Regions from separate parts of the Kitasatospora sp. NPDC032121 genome, predicted to be linked through region 1. Evidence: predicted binding sites of a transcription regulator. Region 1 holds the regulator's gene; the other holds the start of a gene.

What was found. The regulator HrcA, encoded in region 1, represses chaperone genes, less so after heat shock. The targets are predictions, from matches to a motif close to TTNGCACTCNGNNNNNCNGAGTGCNAA.
Region 2: groES (co-chaperone GroES) is a predicted target of HrcA. The motif match lies at 4,235-4,261, and genes of this name have one in related genera.

What each region holds. Positions count from the first base shown of each region.
Region 1 covers NZ_JBVILX010000001.1:1,056,885-1,062,564, reverse strand. Annotated here, with positions in the region: gene hemW (radical SAM family heme chaperone HemW) at 1-1,085, shown strand, start outside; gene ACZ5OX_RS04885 (DUF3097 domain-containing protein) at 1,182-2,015, opposite strand; gene pspAB (PspA-associated protein PspAB) at 2,040-2,624, opposite strand; gene htpX (zinc metalloprotease HtpX) at 2,716-3,636, opposite strand; gene hrcA (heat-inducible transcriptional repressor HrcA) at 3,921-4,955, shown strand; gene dnaJ (molecular chaperone DnaJ) at 5,031-5,680, shown strand, end outside.
Region 2 covers NZ_JBVILX010000002.1:950,113-955,792, reverse strand. Annotated here, with positions in the region: gene ACZ5OX_RS10265 (WhiB family transcriptional regulator) at 470-796, shown strand; gene ACZ5OX_RS10260 (LysR family transcriptional regulator) at 915-1,907, opposite strand; gene groL (chaperonin GroEL) at 2,040-3,671, opposite strand; gene groES (co-chaperone GroES) at 3,788-4,093, opposite strand; gene ACZ5OX_RS10245 (hypothetical protein) at 4,343-4,678, shown strand; gene ACZ5OX_RS10240 (THUMP-like domain-containing protein) at 4,737-5,680, shown strand, end outside.

The DNA of each region.
Region 1 (5,680 bases):
ACACGTACACCGCCACCGAGCTGCGCTCCTCCGGGGCGGTCGCCTCGCAGGACAGCTACGCGGACAACGTGGTCGCCGAGATCCGCCTGGCCCGGAAGGTGCTGGGGGAGACGGACCTCCCGGTGCGGACGGTCTTCCTCGGCGGCGGCACCCCGACCCTGCTGCCCGCCCGCGACCTGGTGAGGATGCTCGCCGCGATCCGCGACGAGTTCGGCCTCGCCGAGGACGCCGAGATCACCACCGAGGCCAACCCGGAGTCGGTGGACCCGGCGTACCTGGCCGAACTGCGCGAGGGCGGCTACAACCGGCTCTCCTTCGGCATGCAGAGCGCCCGCCCGCACGTGCTGAAACTGCTCGACCGCCACCACACCCCGGGCCGCCCCGAGGCGTGCGTGGCCGAGGCCCGCGCGGCCGGCTTCGAGCACGTCAACCTCGACCTGATCTACGGCACCCCGGGCGAGTCCGACGACGACTGGCGGGCCTCCCTGGACGCCGCCATCGGCGCCGGGCCCGACCACGTCTCCGCGTACTCGCTGATCGTCGAGGAGGGCACCCGGCTCGCCGCCCGGGTCAAGCGCGGCGAACTGCCGATGATCGACGACGACGTGCACGCCGACCGCTACCTGATCGCCGAGGAGGCGCTGAGCGCCGCCGGCTACTCCTGGTACGAGGTCTCCAACTGGGCCACCACCCCCGAGGGCCGCTGCCGCCACAACGAGCTCTACTGGACCGGCGCCGACTGGTGGGGCGCCGGCCCCGGCGCCCACAGCCACGTCGGCGGCGTCCGCTGGTGGAACGCCAAGCACCCCGCCGCCTACGCCCGGGCCCTCGCCGAGCAGCGCACCCCCGCCCAGGCCCGCGAGCTGCTGGCCGACGAGGACCGCCGCGTCGAGCGCGTCCTGCTCGAACTGCGCCTCGTCGAGGGCGTCCCCCTCGACCTGCTCACCGCCACCGGCCGCGAGTGGGCCGCCCGCCACCTCGCCGACGGCCTCCTCGCCCCCGGCCCCTACGAGCGGGGCCGCGCCGCCCTCACCCTCCGGGGCCGCCTCCTGGCCGACGCGGTGGTACGTGACCTGGTGGACTGAGTGTCGTCAACGTGGTGCCAGCCGTCGGAGGGAGCGCGCCGTGACCGCCATCGATGACCGGGTGACGGGGATCTTCGAGAACCTGGAGTTCAAGACCTACTCCTGACCCGGCAGGGCCGTGAAGTCGATCAACTCCTCCACCCGGCCCAGGAGTTCGGGCTCCAGGTCCTTGTAGCTGTTGACCTTCGACAGGATGTGCTTCCAGGCCGCCGGGGTGTCCACCGGCCAGCCGAGGCGGCGGCAGGTGCCCTCCTTCCAGTCCTCGCCCCTCGGGACGGCGGGCCAGGCGGGGATGCCGACGCTGGCGGGCTTCACGGCCTGCCAGATGTCGATGTAGGGGTGGCCGACGACCAGCACCGAGGCCCCGGTGACCTGGGCGGCGATGCGGTGCTCCTTGGTGCCGGGGAGCAGGTGGTCGACCAGGACGCCGAGGCGCCGTTCCGGGCCGGGGGCGAAGTCGGCGACGATCGCGGGCAGGTCGTCGATGCCGCGCAGGTACTCGACGACCACGCCCTCGATCCGCAGGTCGTCGCCCCAGACCCGCTCGACCAGCTCGGCGTCGTGCCGGCCCTCGACGTAGATCCGGGACTCGCGGGCGACCCGGGCGCGGGCGTTCGGGACGGCGATCGAGCCGGAGGCGGTACGGGCCGGGGTACGGGGCGCCGCCGGGCCGGCCGGGCGGACCAGGGTGACGACCCTGCCCTCCAGCAGGAAGCCGCGCGGCACCAGCGGGAACACCCGGTGCTTGCCGAACCGGTCCTCCAGGGTGACGGTGAACCCCTCCGCGGTCTTCTCGCAGCGCACCACCGCCCCGCAGAAGCCGCTCGCCGCCTCCTCGACCACCAGGTCCCGCTCGGCGGGCACCTCCGGGGCGGGCTGCTGCTTCTTCCACGGCGGGGTCAGGTCGGGTCCGTACTGGCGGCTGCGCATGGTCGCGAGTCTACGGACGGACCGTCACAGGCCCGGCGCGCCCCAGACCGGGAACCAGCGGCTGAGGTCCTTCTCCAGCCGCAGGTCGTTCCCCAGCATCGCGTTGACCTGCAGCTCCAGCGGGCTGTTGCGCCGCTCCCCGCCGCCGGGCATCGGGGCGAAGGGGTAGAACGTCCCCCGCTTGTACAGGTAGACCAGGGCCAGCGACTGCCCCTCGGGGTTGCGGAAGGCCACCAGCGAGCAGAGCAGCTGCGGCCCGAAGCCGTTCGCCTCCAGCTCGCTGTTGACCGCGTGCAGGTCGTTCACCAGCTCCGGCAGTTCCTCGGGCCGGTGCCGGGCGAGCAGCCAGGAGTAGCCGTAGCCGTCCTTGGAGGCCTCCACCGGGACGCCGCCGCGCTCGGTGTCGGCGTCCAGCAGCGCCCTGACCTGCTGCTCGACCTGGACGAAGGCCGCGCCCTCGACGGCGGCGAAGCAGACCGAGCCGAGCCCGGTGGGGGTGAACCCGGCCCCGGCCTCCAGGGTGAGCGCGGCGGACGGGACGCCGAACAGCTGGTCGAGGTCGGGCTTGACGGGCTTGGTGCGGCCGAACAGGGTGTCCAGGAATCCCACGGCGGTCCTTTCGGGACGGAACGGACTGGGACGGGTCGGGACGGAATCGGCTGGGGCGGGGCGGGATGGAATCGGCTGGGTCGGGTCGGGCTCAGTGTCCGAGCTGCCCGGAGATCCTCGCCAGCTGCTCCAGCCGCTTCTCCAGCGTCGGGTGGGTGGAGAACAGCTGCGAGGCGGTCTCCCGGGCGCTCAGCGCGGGGGCGAAGTAGAAGGCGTTGTACGGCTGCGCCTGGCGCAGGTCCTTGCTGGGGATGGCCGCGATCTGCCCGGTCACCTTGGTGAGCGCCGAGGCCAGGGCGCTGGGCCGGCCGGTGAGCTGCGCTGCGGCCCGGTCCGCGGCCAGTTCGCGGTAGCGGGACAGCAGCCGGGTGAGCAGGAAGCTGATCGCGTAGACGACGATCGACACCAGCGGGATGATCAGCGCCAGGATGGCCGCGTTCTGGTCGTTGTTGTTGCGCCCGCCGCCCATGAACCCGCCGTAGACGGCGATCCGGGTCATCGCCCCGGCGAGGACGCCGAGGAAGCCGGCGATCGTCATCACCGCGACGTCCCGGTGGGCGACGTGCGACAGCTCGTGGGCGAGGACGCCCTCCAGTTCCTCCGGCTCCAGCCGGCGCAGCAGCCCGGTGGTCACGCAGACCACCGCGTTCTGCGGGTTGCGGCCGGTGGCGAAGGCGTTCGGCATGTCGCTGTCGGCGACCGCCACCCGGGGTTTGGGCATGTCGGCGAGGGCGCAGAGCCGGTCGACGGTGCCGTGCAGCTGGGGGAACTGTTCCGGGGACACCTGGTGGGCGCCCATCGCCCGCTCGGTGATCTTGTCGCTGAACCAGAACTGGGCCACGAACAGCCCGCCGGAGATCAGGACGATCAGTGGCCAGGCGCCGCGCAGCAGCGCGATCAGCAGGCCGGTGAAACCGACGTACAGCAGCCCGATCACGAACATCGTCGCGACCATGCGGCTGGTCAGGCCGCGGTCGGGCGCGAAACGGGTGTGCTGGCCCGAGCTCGACATCGCTTGCTCCTCCGTTCGCCGTCGCTTTCGATGCTGCCACCCGGACGGCTTCCCGGCACCACTCCGGCGCCGGGAGGATCGAACCGGCGGGGCCCCGCGGGCCGTGTCCGGAACTGCGGGGAGGATCACCCCGGTCGGGCCGTTCCTGCCACAGGACCCGGGCCGTACACTGGCAGGTACGGTTCTGGCACTCGTACGTTCAGAGTGCCAAGACCGAGGGCCCCGGAACGGCCCGCAGCGAGGGACACGGTCGGACGACGTGCGAGGACGGAGGTGCGTGCCCCATGGCCGGTGAGGTCCGCCAGCTGGACGAACGCAAGCTCGCGGTGCTCCGCGCGATCGTGCAGGACTACGTGGGCACCGAGGAGCCGGTCGGCTCCAAGGCCCTGGTGGAGCGGCACAACCTCGGGGTCTCCCCGGCGACCGTCCGCAACGACATGGCGGCGCTGGAGGAGGACGGCTACATCCACCAGCCGCACACCAGCGCCGGCCGCATCCCCACCGACAAGGGGTACCGCCTCTTCGTCGACAAGCTCGCCGAGATCAAGCCGATGACCGCCCCCGAGCGCCGGGCCATCCGGCACTTCCTGGACGGCGCGGTGGACCTGGACGACGTGGTCGCCCGCACCGTGCGGCTGCTCGCCCAGCTCACCCGGCAGGTCGCGGTGGTGCAGTACCCGTCGCTGACGCGCTCCACCGTCCGGCACATCGAGCTGGTGGCGCTGGCCCCGGCCAAGGTGATGCTGGTGCTGATCACCAACACCGGCCGGGTCGAGCAGCGGATGGTCGACTGCCCGGGCCCGGTCGGCGAGACGGTGCTGGCGGACCTGCGGGCCCGGATCAACGCGAGAGCCGCCGGCCGGCGCCTCCCGGAGGTCCCGGGGCTGCTGGAGGAGCTGCCGGCGCAGTTCGAGCAGGCCGACCGGCCGACCGTCAGCACGGTCCTGGCGACGCTGTTCGAGACGCTCGCCGAGCAGAACGAGGAGCGGATCATGCTGGCCGGCACGGCCAACCTGACCCGCTTCGGGCACGACTTCCCGCTCACCATCCAGCCGGTGCTGGAGGCCCTGGAGGAGCAGGTCGTCCTGCTCCGCCTCCTGGGTGAGACCGCGGACGCCGGGATGACGGTCCGGATCGGGCGGGAGATCGCCTACGAGGGGCTGAATTCCACCTCGGTCGTTTCGGTCGGCTACGGTTCGGGCGACGAGAGCGTGGCGAAACTGGGTGTGATCGGTCCGACCCGGATGGACTACCCGGGCACAATGGGGGCGGTGCGAGCGGTGGCGCGGTACGTGGGCCAGATCCTGGCCGAGTCCTAGCAAGGGTCGCCGTCGGGCCTCCGACGGCGGCGTCCAGTCGCAGCACTACTACAGGCGGAACAAGCGGAGCATTTGGTGGCCACGGACTACTACGCGGTACTCGGCGTCCGACGGGATGCGGGGCAGGACGAGATCAAGAAGGCGTTCCGGCGCCTGGCACGCGAACTGCACCCGGACGTCAACCCGGACCCGAAGACGCAGGAGCGGTTCAAGGAGATCAACGCCGCCTACGAGGTGCTCTCCGACCCGCAGAAGCGTCAGGTCTACGACCTCGGCGGGGACCCGCTGTCCCCGGGCGGCGGCGGTGCGGGCGGCTTCGGGGCCGGCGCGGCGGGCTTCGGCTTCTCCGACATCATGGACGCCTTCTTCGGCGCCGCGGCCGGCCAGCGCGGCCCGCGCTCGCGCACCCGCCGCGGCCAGGACGCCATGATCCGGCTGGAGATCACCCTGGAGGAGGCCGCCTTCGGCACCACCAAGGAACTCCAGGTCGACACCGCCGTCACCTGCACCACCTGCAGTGGCGAGGGCGCGGCCCCCGGCACCTCGGCGCAGACCTGTGACATGTGCCGCGGCAAGGGCGAGGTCTCCCAGGTCACCCGGTCCTTCCTGGGCCAGGTCATGACCTCCCGCCCCTGCCCGCAGTGCCAGGGCTTCGGCACCGTCGTGCCGACCCCGTGCCCGGAGTGCGCCGGCGACGGCCGCGTGCGGGCCCGCCGCACCCTGAC
Region 2 (5,680 bases), on a different contig from region 1:
GTGCGATCGCCCCAACCTGCCCGCGATCGTTCCCGACGTCCGGCGCCCGCTAACCGCCTCCGCACTTCCAACGACCGTCACTCGAATGAGTTACGGCCTTCGGGGCCACCTCCACCACTGTACGTGGCCAACCCATTACCGATCAGCCGCATCGCGGTGCACACGCCGCACTTTTGCGCAGCTCGCGCGCGGTCGGCGTACGACCCGCACACCGATTCGGCACGTCGCGCGCCCGTCGGCCACCCGATTGCCACGCCCGCGCCCGGCGGAGCCCTCGCCCACTATGCCCGCTTTTATAGCTTTCGTATGGTCATTGACTGTTGTGCCAGTGTGTGGGTGACTTGTCCATGGAGTTGCCTTAAGTCATATTTCCAGGTGTCCACACCAGTGCAGAAGCCCGCCGCACCGCTCGGCAGCAGACCCGCCGAACGCCCGGCCCACGGCCGACAGCCTCTGAAGGGAATGAGCCATGGCAGATTTCTCCCGCCTCCCCGGTCCCAACGCGGACCTCTGGGACTGGCAGCTCTCCGCAGCCTGCCGTGGCGTGGACAGCTCGCTCTTCTTCCACCCCGAGGGCGAGCGCGGGGCCGCGCGCAGTTCGCGCGAGGCCAGCGCCAAGGAGGTCTGCATGCGCTGCCCGGTGATCGCCGAGTGCGCGGCGCACGCGCTGGCGGTCCGCGAGCCGTACGGCGTCTGGGGCGGGATGACCGAGGACGAACGCGAGGAGATGCTGGGCCGCTCACGACACCGGCTGGTCGAGGTCCCGCTCGCCCCGCCGGCGGTCGCCCAGCGCTAGACCCGCCCCTACGAGCGCAGTGAAGAAACGTTTCTTCGCGGCGCTTCAGCCTGTCGGCTCACCGTACGCCCGCCAGTTCACCCTGGGTGCGGCACCACGGCGGCTTCGTCACCCACCGTCAGCGATCGACGGCCGCCCCGGCCAGCCGCTCCAGCATCAGCGCGACGGCCGGCACCTCGGCCAGGTCCGGCAGGGTCAGCGCGACCACCTGGCGCACCGCCGGCGCCCCGGAGGCCGTCCGCACCGGCACCGTCGACACGCCGTCAGGGCGCACCGACCGCAGCGCCAGCCGCGGCAGCACCGCCACCCCCAGCCCGGCCGCCACCAGGCCGACCACCGCCGGGTAGTCGTCCGTGGCGAAGTCGATCCGGGGCTCGAAACCCGCTCCGGCGCACAGCTCCACCAGGTGCCCCCGACACTGCGGGCAGCCGGCGATCCACTGCTCCCCCGCCAGCTCGGCCAGCTCCACGCCCTGCCCGGCCAGCGGATGGGTGGCGGGCAGCAGGCCCACCAGCGGGTCGTCCAGCAGCGGGGTGACCACCAGGTCGGACCAGTCCGTGCCGGCGGTCAGCTGCTGCGCCTCCAGGTTGGCCTCGGCCCGCGCCTCGCGCGGCGTGCCGTGGGCGGGCGCCGGGAGCGCGACGGCGCCGTCGGACTGCGGGTAGCGGAAGGCCAGCGCGATCTCGCACTCGCCCCCGCGCAGCATCGCCAGCGACTCCGGCGGCTCCGCCTCGACCAGCGACACGCGCACCCCCGGATGGCTGTCCCGCAGGCGGGCGACCGCGGGCGGCACCAGGGTGGAACTCGCGGTCGGGAAGGAGACCAGCCGCACCCGCCCGGCCCGCAGCCCGGCGATCGCGGCCACCTCCTCCTCGGCCGCGGAGAGCCCGGCCAGGATTCCGGTGGCATGCTTGAGCAGGACCCGCCCGGCCTCACTGAGTTGCATCCCGCGGCCCGAGCGGACCACCAGCGGGGTGTCCACCGACTTCTCCAGGGCCTTCATCTGCTGGCTGATGGCGGGCTGGGTACACCCCAGCTCGCGAGCGGCGGCGGAGAAGGAGCCGGTGCGGGCGACGGCACGCAGGACGCGCAGGTGGCGGGCCTCGATCATGCCTTAGTTATAAGGCAAACTTCGCATTGTGCAAAATTCTACTGATAGTTGAAGCGTGAAGGTGAACGCCGGAGGCCCGGCCCGCCTCCCCTCGCGGGGCGCGGACCGGGCCTCCGGTCAGGCGTCGGAGCCTCAGTGCGAGTGGCCGTGGCCGTGCGAGTGGCCGTGACCGTTGTCGGCCTCCTCCTCCTTCTTCTCCACCACGAGGGTCTCGGTGGTGAGGAGCAGGGAGGCGATCGAGGCGGCGTTCTCCAGGGCGGAGCGGGTGACCTTGACCGGGTCGATGACGCCGGCCTTCACCAGGTCGCCGTACTCGCCGGTGGCGGCGTTGTAGCCCTGGCCGAGCTCCAGCTCGGAGACCTTGGAGGTGATGACGTAGCCCTCCAGGCCGGCGTTCTGGGCGATCCAGCGCAGCGGCTCGTGCAGCGCCTTGCGGACCACGGCGACACCGGTGGCCTCGTCGCCCGACAGGCCCAGGCCGTCCTCCAGCACCTTGGCGGCGTGGACCAGGGAGGCGCCACCACCGGCGACGATGCCCTCCTCGACCGCGGCGCGGGTCGCCGAGATGGCGTCCTCCAGGCGGTGCTTGCGCTCCTTCAGCTCCACCTCGGTGGCGGCGCCGACCTTGATGACGCAGACGCCGCCGGCCAGCTTGGCCAGGCGCTCCTGCAGCTTCTCGCGGTCCCAGTCGGAGTCGGTCGCGGCGATCTCGCCCTTGATCTGGGCGACGCGGCCGGCCACGGCCTCGGCGTCACCGGCACCGTCGACGACCGTGGTCTCGTCCTTGGTGATGGTCACGCGGCGGGCGGTGCCCAGCACGTCCAGGCCGACCTGGTCGAGCTTGAGGCCGACCTCCTCGGAGATGACCTGGCCACCGGTCAGGACGGCCAGGTCGCCGAGGATCGCCTTGCGGCGGTCACCGAAGCCCGGGGCCTTGACGGCGACGGCGTTGAAGGTGCCACGGATCTTGTTCACGACCAGGGTCGACAGCGCCTCGCCGTCGACGTCCTCGGCGATGATCAGCAGCGGCTTGGAGGCACCGCCCTGGAGGATCTTCTCCAGCAGCGGCAGCAGCTCCTGGATGGAGGAGATCTTGCCCTGGTTGATCAGGATGTACGGGTCCTCCAGGACCGCCTCCTGCCGCTCCGCGTCGGTGACGAAGTACGGCGACAGGTAGCCCTTGTCGAACTGCATGCCCTCGGTGAAGTCCAGCTCCACGCCGAAGGTGTTCGACTCCTCGACGGTGATGACACCGTCCTTGCCGACCTTGTCGATCGCCTCGGCGATCAGCTCGCCGACCTGGGTGTCCTGGGCGGAGAGGGACGCGACGGCGGCGACGTCGTCCTTGCCCTCGATCTCGCGGGCCACCGAGAGCAGGTGCTCGGAGACGGCGGCGACGGCCTTGTCGATGCCCTTCTTCAGGGCGGCCGGGCCGGCGCCGGCGGCGACGTTGCGCAGGCCCTCGTTGACCAGGGCCTGGGCCAGCACGGTGGCGGTGGTGGTGCCGTCACCCGCGACGTCGTTGGTCTTGGTGGCGACCTCCTTGACGAGCTGCGCGCCAAGGTTCTCGTACGGGTCGTCCAGCTCGACCTCACGGGCGATGGTGACACCGTCGTTGGTGATGGTCGGGGCGCCGAACTTCTTGTCGATGACGACGTTGCGGCCCTTGGGGCCGATGGTCACCTTGACGGTGTCGGCCAGCTTGTTGACACCGCGCTCCAGCGAGCGGCGGGCGTCCTCGTCGAACTGCAGGATCTTCGCCATGTTCCCTATTCCCTCGGGGCTGCGGCCGGGCCACCGGCCGCCGAACTACGTGAACCAACAACCACGCCCCGGGCCCCTGTCACTTGGGACACGGATCCGGGGCGGGTCGGGACGTCTTACTTCTCGATGATCGCGAGAACGTCGCGGGCGGAGAGCACCAGGTACTCCTCGCCCTGGTACTTCACCTCGGTGCCGCCGTACTTCGAGTACAGGACGATGTCACCCACGGCGACGTCGAGCGGCAGACGCTGGCCGTCCTCGAAGCGGCCCGGGCCGACGGCCAGGACGACGCCCTCCTGGGGCTTCTCCTTGGCGGTGTCCGGGATAACCAGGCCGGAGGCCGTGGTGGTCTCGGCGTCGAGCGGCTGGACCACGATGCGGTCCTCGAGCGGCTTGATGGCAACCTTGCTGCTGGTGGTCACGTCCGAGCTCCCCTTCGGAGATTACGGGGTTTTCTAACGGGTAGGGGCGATCCTGCGGGCCTGCCGTCGCGGGGGTCAGACACGCGTCGTCGCGTTAGCACTCTCCTGGTGGGGAGTGCCAAGGACGACCATAGGGCCGTGTTAGCACTCAGTCAACCAGAGTGCCAACGGCGCGCCCTCGGGCCCCCGGTTCGCGGATGAGTAGCCGTACTCATGTGCGATGCGGCCCGCCCCGCCAGACTCCCTGCCATGACTCCGATCCCGGCCCGTATCGACCCGTCCAGGCTCAAGGACGCGGCGCTCTCCCTGCTGGCACTGCCGCTGCTGGGAGCCGTACTGCCGTTCGTCGTCTTCTCCTTCGCCGTCTGCCTCGGCAGCGGCCCCGGGCACGGGGACGACGGGGACGGGCTCATCTGGGCCTTCCTGGGCATCGGGATGCTGGCCGCCCCGGTCGTCACACTGGCGGTGGGCCTCGTGGTCGCCTTCCGCACCCGGCGGTCCGGCTACCGCTTCCTCCCCGTCACCGCCGCGCTCTCCCCGCTCATGCTGCCGGCGGTCTTCTCCTCGGGCGTCCTGTGGCGGTGACGACGTCCGGCGTGGCCGTGACCGCGTTCCTCCTGGCCCGACCGGCGAGAATGGCCTCGTGGACACCGAGAACCTCCAGCCGCTGCTGACTCCCGAGGGCCAGGCCCTGCTCGCCGAACTGCGCGAGTTCACCCCCGAGGAGGAACTGGCGCTGGCGACGCGCCTGCGGCGGGAGCACCCGGCGGAGCTGGTGTCGGCGGCGTTCGGGCAGGCGCGGCTGCGGCAGCGGGCGCGGGCGAAGTTCGGGGCGGACGCCGACCTGATGTACTTCACGCCCAACGGGGTCGAGCAGTCCACCCGGCGCAGCGTCGCCGAGTGGCGGGCGCGGCGGTTCGCCGACCTCGGCGTACGGCGGCTGGCGGACCTGTGCTGCGGCATCGGCGGCGACGTGCTGGCGCTGGCCCGGGCGGGCATCGAGGTGCTGGCCGTCGACAAGGACCCGGCGGCCTGCGCCGCCACCGCGGCCAACGCCGCCGCGCTGGGCGTGGCCGAGCTGGTCGAGGTGCGCTGCGCGGACGTCGCCGAGGTGGACGTCACCGGCTACGACGCGGTGTTCACCGACCCGGCCCGGCGCACCTCGCGCGGCCGGGTGTTCGACCCGGAGGCGTACGCCCCGCCGCTCTCCTGGGCGATCGAGGCGGGCCGGCGCACCCCGATCGGCGCGCTGAAGGTGGCCCCCGGCATCCCGCACGAGGCCGTGCCCGAGGACGCCGAGGCCGAGTGGGTCTCCGACCACGGCGACGTCAAGGAGGCGGTGCTCTGGTTCGGCACCCGGGCCGCGAGCCCGCACCGCGCCACCCTGCTGCCGCAGGGCGCCAGCCTGACCGGCGGCGACCTGCCCGACCCGCCGGCCGGCCCGGTCGGGCGCTACCTGTACGAGCCGGACGGCGCGGTGATCCGGGCCCACCTGGTGGCCGAGGTGGCCGGGCAGGTGGGCGGCCGGCTGATCGACCCGAAGATCGCCTACCTGACCTCGGACGAGCTGGTCGCCACCCCGTACGC